DNA from 4 places in the Bacillus siamensis genome. Region 2 is predicted to be linked to each of the others. Evidence: riboswitches for the same ligand, from Rfam matches in the RefSeq annotation. Region 2 holds a riboswitch; each other region holds the start of a gene.
What was found. A riboswitch is a leader RNA that binds a small molecule or an ion and turns the genes downstream of it on or off. The one in region 2 is predicted to bind thiamine pyrophosphate.
Positions count from the first base shown of each region.

Region 1: it holds a riboswitch for thiamine pyrophosphate, as region 2 does, so the genes downstream of both, ABDB98_RS07895 (acetylornithine deacetylase) here and ABDB98_RS06865 (ECF transporter S component) in region 2, are expected to answer to the same signal.
Region 3: it holds a riboswitch for thiamine pyrophosphate, as region 2 does, so the genes downstream of both, thiT (energy-coupled thiamine transporter ThiT) here and ABDB98_RS06865 (ECF transporter S component) in region 2, are expected to answer to the same signal.
Region 4: it holds a riboswitch for thiamine pyrophosphate, as region 2 does, so the genes downstream of both, thiC (phosphomethylpyrimidine synthase ThiC) here and ABDB98_RS06865 (ECF transporter S component) in region 2, are expected to answer to the same signal.

Region 1 covers NZ_CP155579.1:1,537,452-1,540,781, reverse strand. The annotation lists gene ABDB98_RS07895 (acetylornithine deacetylase) at 1-965, opposite strand, end outside; TPP riboswitch at 1,039-1,147, opposite strand; gene ABDB98_RS07890 (ABC transporter ATP-binding protein) at 1,152-1,949, opposite strand; gene sigG (RNA polymerase sporulation sigma factor SigG) at 2,077-2,859, opposite strand; gene sigE (RNA polymerase sporulation sigma factor SigE) at 3,000-3,330, opposite strand, start outside.
Region 2 covers NZ_CP155579.1:1,289,591-1,292,920, forward strand. The annotation lists gene ABDB98_RS06855 (energy-coupling factor transporter transmembrane component T family protein) at 1-164, opposite strand, end outside; gene ABDB98_RS06860 (ABC transporter ATP-binding protein) at 139-1,776, opposite strand; gene ABDB98_RS06865 (ECF transporter S component) at 1,763-2,362, opposite strand; TPP riboswitch at 2,543-2,656, opposite strand; gene ABDB98_RS06870 (glycosyl hydrolase family 18 protein) at 2,805-3,330, shown strand, end outside.
Region 3 covers NZ_CP155579.1:2,893,244-2,896,573, reverse strand. The annotation lists gene ABDB98_RS14250 (flotillin family protein) at 1-1,269, shown strand, start outside; gene thiT (energy-coupled thiamine transporter ThiT) at 1,300-1,881, opposite strand; TPP riboswitch at 1,981-2,081, opposite strand; rRNA gene ABDB98_RS14240 (16S ribosomal RNA) at 2,511-3,330, shown strand, end outside.
Region 4 covers NZ_CP155579.1:848,491-851,820, forward strand. The annotation lists gene ABDB98_RS04400 (Type 1 glutamine amidotransferase-like domain-containing protein) at 1-630, shown strand, start outside; TPP riboswitch at 680-790, shown strand; gene thiC (phosphomethylpyrimidine synthase ThiC) at 913-2,685, shown strand; gene ABDB98_RS04410 (FAD-binding oxidoreductase) at 2,729-3,330, opposite strand, start outside.

The DNA.
Region 1 (3,330 bases), 250 kb from region 2:
GACCCGCCCCATTTGAACACCGGCCTGTTTTCCCTGAGCCACAGATCACCGTCAGAGACACGATTGATATAGTCTTCGATTTCTGCCGCAGCTTGTTCGTGCGTTTCGTTCGGGTAAAAGTGGACGGTAATCCATAATCGGCATTCATCGGCGACAAACGCTGCGTGCCTTCCCCCTTCAATAAGGGCGGGGTTGATCGTATTGGTGCCTGGTGAAAAGCCGGGATAGCTTTTCGTTACCGCCCAGTGGCGTTCCAGCTCTCCCAAGGCAGTGATGATTTTCGCCATTTTTTCGATTGCACTCGCTCCGAATGTGCCTCCGCCCGCATGAATCATATTGCGCCTCATGCCGTCATGAAATGTTTGTTTGCTTTTCAATTCTATCCAGCCGGTGATGACTCCGCCCTGCCCTTGAATATGCAGGCTGCTCGTATCCGCGACAACCGCAAAATCCGCGTGATAGCCGCGTTTGCAGCATTCCAGCGTCCCCGCCTCGCCGACTTCTTCTCCGATCACAGACTGTACAATGAGGTCGCCCGGAAGCTCAATGCCGGCATCATGGATCAGCTTCAGAGAAAAAAGAACACACGCCAATCCGCCTTTCATATCAGCGGCGCCTCTTCCGATCAGCATGCCGGCTTTAACGAGCGGCTGAAACGGGTCAGAGTCCCAGTCTTCATCCCTGACTTCGGCTACGTCAATGTGTCCGTTTAAAATCAGGCTTTGATGCCCGCTTGAATCTGTCCCTTTTAAAACACCGACTACGTTCGGATCTTCCGGATACACATCCCACATATCGACCGAGCAGCCCATTTCTTTTAAAAATCCGGCCACCCACTTCTGAGCATCTGCTGTATTTCTTGCAGGCGGAGCCGGTGTCGGAAAGGCGATCAACCTTTCAGCAATATGTATTAAATCGCCCCGCCGTTTATCCGCCTGCTGCAGCAGCATGTCAAGCTGATTCATTGAACATCTCTCCTTTTGCTGTATTAAAAAAACCCGTTTCATCCAATGAAACGGGTAAAAACGGATTTCCCTCCGCTTTTTTTCACCGCTTCCCTCCGCCGGCATGATCCGGATCAGGTCCGTTAAGGGTTGAGACTAACATCTCTCTCAGCTGCATGTCAGCAGCACCCCCAGGGTGAATTGATTTTATTTGACGGATGATGCCGCTTTTGCACACGTTAAAAATGGACGGCCGTTGTTCCATAAGACATTGACAGGCATATCGAAAAACGCTGTAAGCCGCTCGTCAGAAAGCATGTCCTTGATTTTCCCGGCAGCGAACACCTCGCCTTGTTTTAAAAGCAGCGCCTGATCAAATACCGGCAGAATTTCTTCAGCATGATGAGTGACATAAAGGATGGACGGCGCATTTTCTTTTTCAGCGATCGACGTTATCGTATCCAGCAGCTGCTCTCTTGCCATAAAATCGAGACCCGTCACGGGCTCATCCAAAATCAGCAGTTCCGGATCAGCCATAAGCGCCCGCGCAATCAGCGCTCTTTGCCTTTCCCCCTGAGATAACGTTTCATACCGTCTGTCCGCGAAACTGATGGCGCCTAAATCCTTCAGAAGACCGATCGCTTTTTCCCTCACTTGTTCACTCGGCGTTTCGTAAAGCCCGATTGAAGCGTACGCGCCGCTGAGGGCGATTTCAAAAGCAGAATCCGCGGCATATAATTTGTGCTGAAGACCCGCTGAAACAAGACCGATTTTTTTTCTGAGCCTGTCACCGAGCTCTGTTTTGCCGAATTGATGGCCGAGCACCTGCATCTCTCCTGAAGTGGGAAAGTAATAAGAACATAACATATTCAGCAAAGCTGTTTTTCCGGCTCCGTTCAGCCCGAACAGCACCCAATTTTCGTTTTTCTCAACGCGCCAGTTGATATCTTTCAAAATCCATTGGCCGTTTCTTTTTAATGACACATTGTCCAGCTGTAAAATCATTGCAGTTCCCCCGTTTATTTGTTTCAATTTTCTTAAAACTTTTACACATTAGAATACATCACTTTTTCGCAAACGTAAACCGGCGCACGAAAAAAGCCTTTAAAACAATGTTTAAAGGCTTTCTCCGTTATTGATGGATATTCTTATTCATTTGTTTAATGGCTGCCTTTTCAAGCCTTGAGACCTGAGCTTGGGATATGCCGATTTCTTCTGCGACTTCCATTTGGGTTTTTCCCTGGAAAAAGCGTTTTCGCAAAATCATTTTTTCCCGTTCGTTCAGTCTTCTCATGCCTTCTTTCAGAGCGAGCTCCTCAATCCATTGTGTATCCTTATTGCGCTCATCGCTGATCTGGTCCATCACGTAAATCGGATCGCCGCCGTCATTATAAATCGGCTCAAACAGTGATACCGGATCTTGGATGGCGTCAAGGGCAAACACAATTTCTTCATGGGGCACTTCAAGAACTTTGGCGATTTCCTCTGCTGTCGGCTCCCTGCTTGTCTCACTGATTAACCGCTCCCTTACTTGAAGCGCTTTATATGCGATATCGCGAAGCGACCTCGAGACGCGGATCGGATTGTTATCCCGCAAATATCTGCGGATTTCTCCGATAATCATCGGTACAGCGTATGTTGAAAACTTAACATTATGGCTTAGGTCAAAATTATCAATGGATTTCATTAGTCCGATGCAGCCGACCTGAAATAAGTCATCAACATACTCTCCTCTGTTGTTAAACCTCTGAATGACGCTTAAGACAAGGCGCAGATTGCCGTTTACAAGCTTTTCCCTCGCTGAATCATCGCCCTCATCCTGCAATTGCTTAAACAGCTTTCTCATCTCTTCATTCTTGAGTACCGGTAATTTGGAGGTATCCACCCCGCAAATTTCGACTTTATTTCTTGACACGTTTTTCCCTCCCACTAGGAGCTGCTGTACAACGTTAAGTATCTCCTCGGGTGGGAAAAATATGCACCGTCATTTTACAGAAATAAACATCCGGCACCGGCAATCCTTGCAGCAGTAAGGACTGTCAGATGGAAAAAATTTTACACCATTTTGTTAAACTCTTTTCTCAGTCTTTTAATAATCCGCTTTTCGAGCCGGGAGATATAAGATTGTGAAATCCCCATCATGTCGGCTACATCTTTTTGTGTTTTTTCTTCTTCACCGACAAGCCCGAATCGCAGTTCCATGATCTGCTTTTCTCTATCATTTAATTGCTCAAGCGCTTTTTTCAAAAGTTTTTTATCCACATTGGCTTCAATGTCTTTTGTAATAATATCATCATCTGTGCCGAGCACATCCGAAAGCAGCAGTTCGTTTCCGTCCCAATCAATGTTCAGCGGTTCATCAAAGGACACCTCTGAACGGATTTTA
Region 2 (3,330 bases):
CATTTTTTAAGCGGCACACGTCCCGCCAAGAGGACGCCTCCGGCAATGATAATATAAAACAAAGCAGGCGTGTACGGGTTATAAATAAACGACAGCATAATGACGCATAACAAAACAGCCGCCGCCTTAATTGACGGGTTAACAGCCTCCAGCCGCAGGTTCATTTCTCCGCCTCCTGTCGTGTTTCATCCATTCATACCGCAGCGGCAAAGCTAAATGCGCCCGCTCCGCGATTCCGATATGATCGGAAAACAATGAGTCGGGCGTTCCGCGGTACACAAGCTTCGTGCCGCAGAGCACAAGGATCGTATCGGCATAATCTGAGACGAGCTCCATATCATGTGTCACCATTAAAACAGCCGTTCCTTCCTTTTGGATCTCCTGAAGCATCAGCATGCACTCACGCGCCGTTTTTGCGTCCTGCCCGAAAGTCGGTTCATCAAGCAGCAAAACTTTCACCTGATGCATAAGCATCGTGGCGACGCTGAGCCTGCGCTTTTGTCCTTGGCTTAAAGAGAACGGATGCTGTGAGGCATAGCGTCTCAGGCCGAACCGGGTTAAGAGCTGAAGAGCTTTCTCCTTTGCGGCTTTACCGTTTTCAAAGCCGAACAGCAGCTCTTGAATGACAGAATCTGTGACAAACTGGTGTTCAGGATTTTGGAAAACATACCCTATCAGCCGCCGAAGCTCTTTTTCCGAATAGGAATCTACCGGTCTGCCGTCTATTTTGATGTCTCCGCTCACAGGGCGGATGAGCTTGGCCGCGGCGGACAGGAGCGTGGATTTTCCGGTTCCGTTAGGGCCGGCAATCGCGGTGATTGACCCTTTTTTTACGGAAAAGCTCACGTCCTGAAAAATGGTGTCCGTTCCTCTTCTGAATGACAGCCCGTGAACACTCAGCGCGTCCTCTGCCGAAAGCGCGGCGGGCCGGGGGCCGGGAAAGGGCGGTACAGGTTCCTGAAACAGTCTTTCTTTGCACAATGTAAAAGGGATGCTGACGTGCTTCTGCAATGAGATCACCCGCGGAATCGGAATGCCGAGCTGCGTCAGCTCTTCAAGTTTTGTTTCAAAGATCGCGTCGGTCTCTCCGTCCATCACCTTCTGACCCGTTCCGTCAAGGACAATCGTCCTGTCTATCCACGGCGCCCAATGATCTAGCTGATGCTCGATAACGAGAAGTCCGAAGCCTTTTTTGGCCTGCAGTTCTTTGATCAGCCGCACCAATTCCCGCACGGAATATGGATCAAGCTGTGCCGTCGGTTCGTCTAAAATAATGAGTTCCGGTTCCATCGCAATGATACAGGCGAGCGCGACCTTTTGTTTTGAACCGCCTGACAGCGAGGCGATCGTCCGTGTTTTCAGATGAGTGATTTCTAATTTTTCCAAAACGTCCTCAATAATTGAGTCCATCTCTTCTTTTGTATATTGCAAATTTTCCAGACCGAAGGCTATTTCATCTTCAACCGTCAGCATGCAAAACTGCTGATCCGGATCTTGAAACACGACGCCGATGGATCGGGCGGCGGGTTCTGACAGGTCCGAAAGATGTGTTCCGTATAAGGAAACGGTTCCCGTTTGAACTGCATCGCAGGCTTCCGGGTACAGACCGTTTAAACAAAGTGCGAGCGAGCTTTTACCGCATCCGCTCGGCCCGAGCAATAAAACCCGTTCTCCTTTGCGGAGCTGAAATGACACGTCTTGAAAAACCGGCTTCTCATCCTGCTCATAAGAAAAGGTAAGACGGCGGGCCGATAGAAGGGGTTCAGATGCCTGCATCTTGGTTCACCTGTTTCTTTTTCTTCTTGAATTCTTTTCCGAGCGCCATGCCGTTCAGCACCCCTGTGTAAGCCAGCGCATCACTGATTGCTTTGCCGAGAAGGCCGGCAAGAAGCGCACCTGAGACCAGGCGGATGAGAAGCATGACGGCTAATAAACCCGGATTCAAAACAGAGTATCCGGAAATGAACAAGTCATAAATGAAGCTCGCAACAGAAGACCCCATACCGGATAAAAGGAGCACGGGCAGGGTATACACCCGCCAGCGTGTCGCAAAAAAGACCGCTTCCGCACCGATTCCCTGCGCGATGCCGATCAGAATCACCATCGGCCCTGACGGATTTCCGAGTAAACACTCCACAAACGCGGCGATGATTTCAGAAACAAGCGCCGCTCCCGGTTTTTGAATAATGTAGGCGGCAATCACCGAGACGATAAACCAAATACCGTAAATCGGTTCGTAGCTCATCCGGCCGAAAAACCCTGCCGCTATATTGCTTGCATGAGTTGATAATAAATAAACGACAGCGAATACAACACTGATGACGGACATGACGACAATTTCTCTCATTTTCCAATTTTTCATTGTGATCTCCTGCTTTCTTATCGGATAGTCGTATGTATGAAAGAGTTGATTTTACGAAAGACGATTGATCGTAAGTTTCATATTGCAGTGTCCTCCCCGTTTTTTAATGAAAAATAAAAAACTGCATATCCGAGGGAATATGCAGCAGCAGAACGAAAACGCATGGAAAAAACCCTGCGCTCCGGTCAATCTGCACTTCCCCACGCTGGTATTATCCAGATCGGGTTATAAGGGATCAAAACACGCCTGCCGCATGTTTTATCTCAGCCGATAACAGCACCCCTAGTGCGTTTCCTATACAGTTTTTTATAATGACATCATCATAGTTGATCATATCTGATTTGTAAACAGCCTTTCTCTAAACAGAGTTTGGAATCGGACCGGAAGATCATTCATAAAGATAAGAAGAGCCCTTTTGATCAAAAGGAAACGGAGGACATCTATGTTTGTTCATACAGTGCAGTCTGGTGACTCGTTATTTTCCATCAGCAGAAAGTACGGATACCCTGTTGACAGCATCAGAAGCGTCAACGGGCTTGAGGAAACGAATATCGTTCCGGGGCAGGCGCTTTTGATCCCTCTTAATGAATATACGGTTCAGCCGAATGATACGTATGCCGTTATCGCAAGTAAGACTTATGTGCCGCAGATGCAGCTGATGCAGGCAAACCCGGATATTCCGCCGAACCGGCTGCGGCCGGGTCTGAAAGTGAGAATTCCGGATATCTCCAACTATTTGGCGGGAACCCTGCAATTTTACGTCATTCGGACACCTGAAGCGGACAGAGAGCTCATTAATGATTTTGCACCCTATTCATCGGCGATTTCTTTGTTTGAATATCATTTTGGCCCAAACGGAGATATCATGAATGATTTAAACGACAGGACCGCGATAGAAACCACATGGCAAAACAGAGTGCGGCCGCTTGCGGTTATCACGAATCTGACAGAAGGAGGGTTCAGCCCGG
Region 3 (3,330 bases), 1.6 Mb from region 2:
ACACCTGAAGTTTATACAGAACAAGGGGTGCCGGTAATGGCCGACGGAACCGCCATTATAAAAATCGGCGGCTCCATCGGGGAAATCGCAACAGCCGCTGAACAATTTTTAGGGAAGTCTAAGGAGGACCGCGAGCAGGAGGCGCGTGAGGTGCTGGAGGGCCATCTGCGTTCCATCCTCGGCTCCATGACCGTTGAAGAAATTTATAAAAACAGGGAAAAGTTTTCTCAGGAAGTCCAGCGGGTTGCGTCTCAGGATCTTGCCAAAATGGGACTGATGATCGTTTCCTTTACGATTAAAGATGTCCGCGATAAAAATGGCTATCTAGAATCATTAGGTAAGCCGCGAATCGCCCAAGTCAAGCGGGATGCGGACATTGCCACGGCAGAAGCGGATAAAGAGACGAGAATTAAACGCGCGGCGGCTGATAAGGACGCAAAAAAATCAGAGCTGGAGCGGGCGACGGAAATAGCTGAAGCGGAAAAAATCAATCAGCTGAAAATGGCGGAATACAGAAGAGAGCAGGACACAGCAAAAGCCAATGCCGACCAGGCATATGACCTCGAAACAGCAAAAGCCCGCCAGCAGGTGACAGAGCAGGAAATGCAGATTAAAATTATTGAGCGGCAAAAGCAGATTGAATTGGAAGAAAAAGAAATTCTCCGCCGTGAGCGCCAGTATGACTCTGAAGTGAAGAAAAAGGCCGATGCCGACCGTTATTCGGTAGAACAAGCGGCCGCAGCTGCAAAGGCGAAGCAGCTCGCAGAAGCAGATGCCGAACAGTATAGTATTGAAGCGATGGCCAAAGCGGAAGCTGAACGCGTGAGAATTGACGGTCTTGCTAAAGCGGAGGCTGAAAAGGCGAGAGGAGAAACCGAAGCGGAAGTCACCCGCCTGAAAGGTCTTGCGGAAGCGGAAGCTAAAGAGAAAATTGCTGAAGCCTTCGAAAAATACGGGCAGGCCGCAATCCTCGATATGATTGTGAAAATGCTGCCTGAGTATGCGAAGCAAGTCTCGGCGCCTCTTTCCAACATTGATAAAATAACTGTCGTTGATACGGGAGGAAGCGGTGAAAACGGCGGAGCCAATAAAGTCACGGGCTATGCAACCAATTTAATGGCCGGTCTTCAGGAAAGTTTAAAAGCATCTTCCGGAATCAATGTAAAAGAGATCATTGAGAATTTTTCAGGCAAAGGAAACATAAAACAAAGCATAAATGAACTTACAAAAGAACTGAGCGATTCGAAGAAAGAACGCAGCTCTGGATAAAAAAACAGCAGGCATAACCCGCCTGCTGTTTCAATTTGCCCGCTTGGATTCAAGAAGCCGCGGCGCCGTCATGAATAATAAGATAAGGACAATGGCTGAAAGGATAAAAGAAGGAATCATATAAGTCGCGTTGTAGACGAGCGAATAAATCCAGACCGGAGTGCCCTTCGGAGCATAGCTTCCGAAAAAGACCGCTCCGGAGATCACATGTGCCGCATACCGCAGCACACTGCCGATAAAAACGCCGCTTATCACATACACCGTTAATGCGCCTCTTTTTTTAGCCAATGCCGTTTCACGGACACCGGAAGCAAACAAGCCGCTGAAACCGAGAACTGCAAACGCCGCGATATAATCAAGAAATAGCTGCACCGGGTGCTGCAAAAACAAATTGCCGATGGCGATCTGGACAATCCCTGTTAAAAAGCCTGTCGTAAGCCCGGCCTTCACTCCCCAGCGGAATGAAATCAAAAAAATCGGAATCATCATAATAGAGACTGATCCGCCTTGTGGCATACGGAGAAACATACCTGACACAATGTCCAGAATGACGGCCGCTCCGGTCATAATCGCTATTTCTATTAAGCGCACAAGCTGTGTTGAATGATTCATAGTTTTCCCCCTGGTCAGACAACCGTATCAAGGATAAACAAAAAAGCAGGGCGGGGAAGGATGGGAAAAGGTCCGCGCGCTGCTTACAAAACTGCAATTCATTTGGCTTTGCCACATCCCTACGCCAGCGTTAACTAACAGGTTCAAAGGGTCAGAACAAAACGTTCACTCTCAGCTTTAATGCTCCCCTTGTGGTCATCAAGTATTTAGTTCAATCTTACTATACAAGAAAATATACCAAACCACAAGACAGCATTCTTTCTATAGAAGAGAAACTGAAATAAGTATGAATGAAAATAAACAGGGACTTTTTTTAAAAAAACTATTGTCATACTTTTAAAAGGGTGTTATATTATTAAACGTCGCTGATGAACAGCAGACAAAACAAAAAGCTTCGAAAACGATTTGAAAAAAGTTGTTGACATAAAAGAAGCTAAGTGGTAAGATAATAAAGCTGCTTCAACAAGCGGTAATGATCTTTGAAAACTAAACAAGACAAAACGTACCTGTTAATTCAAAGTTTTAAATAAATCGCACAGCGATGTGCGTAGTCAGTCAAACTAAGGTCTGCACGATGCAGATCACACAGACGTTACTGCAGGATGCAGTGAGCTTAGTCTGTGATCCATTTATCGGAGAGTTTGATCCTGGCTCAGGACGAACGCTGGCGGCGTGCCTAATACATGCAAGTCGAGCGGACAGATGGGAGCTTGCTCCCTGATGTTAGCGGCGGACGGGTGAGTAACACGTGGGTAACCTGCCTGTAAGACTGGGATAACTCCGGGAAACCGGGGCTAATACCGGATGGTTGTTTGAACCGCATGGTTCAGACATAAAAGGTGGCTTCGGCTACCACTTACAGATGGACCCGCGGCGCATTAGCTAGTTGGTGAGGTAACGGCTCACCAAGGCGACGATGCGTAGCCGACCTGAGAGGGTGATCGGCCACACTGGGACTGAGACACGGCCCAGACTCCTACGGGAGGCAGCAGTAGGGAATCTTCCGCAATGGACGAAAGTCTGACGGAGCAACGCCGCGTGAGTGATGAAGGTTTTCGGATCGTAAAGCTCTGTTGTTAGGGAAGAACAAGTGCCGTTCAAATAGGGCGGCACCTTGACGGTACCTAACCAGAAAGCCACGGCTAACTACGTGCCAGCAGCCGCGGTAATACGTAGGTGGCAAGCGTTGTCCGGAATTATTGGGCGTAAAGGGCTCGCAGGCGGTTTCTTAAGTCTGATGTGAAAGCCCCCGGCTCAACCGGGGAGGGTCATTGGAAACTGGGGAACTTGAGTGCAGAAGAGGAGAGTGGAATTCCACGTGTAGCGGTGAAATGCGTAGAGATGTGGAGGAACACCAGTGGCGAAGGCGACTCTCTGGTCTGTAACTGACGCTGAGGAGCGAAAGCGTGGGGAGCGAACAGGATTAGATACCCTGGTAGTCCACGCCGT
Region 4 (3,330 bases), 440 kb from region 2:
TATATTTTAGAGCAGTCGGTGCGCTCAAAGCCGAAAGTTTGTTTTTTGCCGACGGCAAGCGGAGATTCGGAGAATTACATCGGCAGGTTTTATCAGGCCTTTCAAAAGCTGGAGTGTCAGCCGGATCACTTGTCGCTGTTTAAACCGCCGTGTTCTGACCTCAGGTCCTTTCTCATGAAGAAAGATATCATATATGTCGGAGGCGGCAATACGCGCAATATGCTTGTCTTATGGAAAGAATGGGGGCTTGACCTTATTCTGCGTGAGGCTTGGGAGAACGGCGTGATTTTGGCTGGTCTCAGCGCCGGGGCGATTTGCTGGTTTGAAGAAGGAGTGACAGATTCAACAGGAGATTTGAGAGAGTTGCAAGCTTTAGGGTTTTTGCCTGGAAGCTTTTGTCCTCACTATGACGGAGAAGCGGAACGCCGGCCGGTGTATCACCGTCTGATTTCAGAAAACAAACTTCAGGAGGGCTATGCCGCTGATGACGGCGCTGCGCTTCATTATAAAAACGGTCAGCTGTTCCGGTCTGTCTCTTCCCGGGAAACAGCAAAAGGTTACAGGGTTTTTGATACTGAAGAAGGCGTAAGGGAAACAGAGCTTCCAGTCACTCTGTTATCTGAATCTTGATAATATACTTTTTTTTCTATGCAAATTATGTTACGATGAAACCGAAATTAATAGTTACTGGGGGTGCCCGTCTGAGCGGGCTGAGAGAGAAGCGGCGGCTTCTTAACCCTTTGGACCTGATCTGGTTCGTACCAGCGTGGGGAAGTAAAGGTTTTATTATTGTTGAGGAAAACAATAATAGTTTCTTTCTGACTGCAAAACCGGGTTCTCCAATGAATCCGGTTTTTTTGTGCTGGTGCTGAGCTTGGTTCTGTTATTCAAATGGATAAGGGAGAGATTTGTATGCAAAATCAATCAGTACAGCAAGCGAACATTTCTATTATGTCGAGTTTTTCAGGCAGTAAAAAGGTTTATGTAAAGGGTTCTTCGCCTGACATACGAGTGCCGATGCGGGAAATCAGCCTTAGTCCGACAACGGGGGCGTTCGGGGAAGAGGAGAATCCGCCGGTCCGTGTTTATGATACGAGCGGACCGTATACAGACCCGGATGTACAAATTCAAATTCATGAAGGTCTGAAGCCGCTCCGCACAAAGTGGATTACAAAGCGCGGCGATGTGGAGGAATATAACGGACGGACCGTGAAGCCTGAGGACAACGGCTATAAAAAAGAGGGCCGTGCCGCCGAATATCCCGGTTTACAGCGGAAGCCGCTGCGGGCCAAGGCAGGGAAAAATGTGACACAATTGCATTATGCGAGAAAAGGCATCATTACGCCGGAAATGGAGTTTATCGCAATTCGCGAGCATGTGTCTCCCGAATTTGTCAGAGACGAGGTAGCCAGCGGCCGGGCGATCATTCCTTCAAATATTAATCATCCTGAAAGTGAACCGATGATTATCGGCCGGAATTTTCATGTGAAGATCAATGCCAATATCGGCAACTCGGCTGTTACATCTTCTATTGAAGAAGAAGTTGAAAAAATGACGTGGGCGATTCGCTGGGGCGCCGATACGATGATGGACTTATCCACCGGGAAAGATATTCATACGACACGTGAATGGATCATCCGCAATTGCCCCGTACCTGTGGGGACGGTGCCGATTTACCAGGCGCTTGAAAAAGTAAACGGCATCGCTGAGGATTTAACGTGGGACATTTATCGAGACACATTGATTGAGCAGGCGGAGCAGGGCGTGGATTATTTCACCATCCATGCCGGCGTATTGCTTCGTTACGTCCCGTTAACGGCCAAACGCACGACGGGAATCGTATCCCGCGGCGGGGCGATTATGGCGCAATGGTGCCTGGCTCACCATCAGGAAAGCTTTCTGTACACGCACTTTGAAGAAATTTGTGAAATTATGAAGACGTATGATATTGCATTTTCTCTTGGAGATGGGCTGCGTCCCGGCTCGATTGCGGATGCTAATGATGAAGCGCAGTTTGCGGAATTGGAGACTCTCGGAGAATTGACGGAAATCGCGTGGAAGCACGATGTGCAAGTGATGATCGAAGGACCGGGTCATGTGCCGATGCATAAAATTAAAGAGAACATGGACAAACAGCTGGAAATTTGTAAAGAGGCGCCTTTTTATACACTCGGCCCATTAACGACTGATATCGCTCCGGGCTATGACCATATTACTTCGGCGATCGGCGCGGCGATGATCGGCTGGTACGGGACGGCGATGCTTTGTTATGTCACGCCGAAGGAGCATTTGGGCCTGCCGAATCGTGATGATGTAAGAGAGGGAGTCATTACGTATAAAATCGCGGCCCATGCGGCAGACCTTGCCAAAGGGCATCCGGGTGCTCAGATCCGGGATGATGCTCTGTCTAAGGCGCGGTTTGAATTCCGGTGGCGCGATCAATTTCATTTGTCGCTTGATCCTGAAAGAGCAATGGAATATCACGATGAAACGCTGCCGGCTGAAGGCGCAAAAACGGCTCACTTCTGTTCGATGTGCGGCCCGAAGTTCTGCAGCATGAGAATTTCTCAGGATATTCGCGATTATGCGAAAGAAAACGGTCTGACTGAAGACGATGCCCTCAATGAAGGATTAAAAGAAAAAGCAAAAGAGTTTGTCGAGAAGGGAAGCCATTTATATCAATAAAAAAGAAAAGATGAGGATGGAGTGTGTCCATCTTCATCTTTTTTTAGAAAAACGGTGACCGGCGAAACGGCGGAATGCTCTGCTCAAAGCGGAATACGTTTTCCGGGTCATACTTCGTTTTGACTTGGCGGAGGCGGTCGACATTTCCTCCGTAATATGTCCGCAGCCAGTTTCTGATGTCTATATCAGGCCAATTTACGTAATCCCCCATCGTTTCTCTTGAAAGAGACATTCTCAGCTCTTCGATCCAGCGGATGTTTTGTCTTTCCTCTTCAGGAGATGTCCAGTTTGTTATATATTCCTGGGCAATGATGGCATCGCGATAGTAGAATGCCGTTTGATCCGGAGCGATCCGTCCGGCCGCCCCGCCGAGAGATTGCTGCCAGACACTGGCGTTTTTATTCGGAGCGTGCTCCAAGTAGTATTTTAAAGCAGAAATTGCGCGTGTGGACAATGGTTTTTCAATAAAGGAGCCTGACCGCTTCATCTTTTGCGGCTCATTGCCTCCCGGGCTGTTAAAAAAGGCTGCCGCTCTGATAAACGGAACTGTCTTGACCATGCCGCTTGTCGGGTTTCCCGCTTTCATTAACGGAGCCAGCAGTTCTTTCAGCTCATTTTTTGTTCCGATAAATTGGCCGAGCGCTT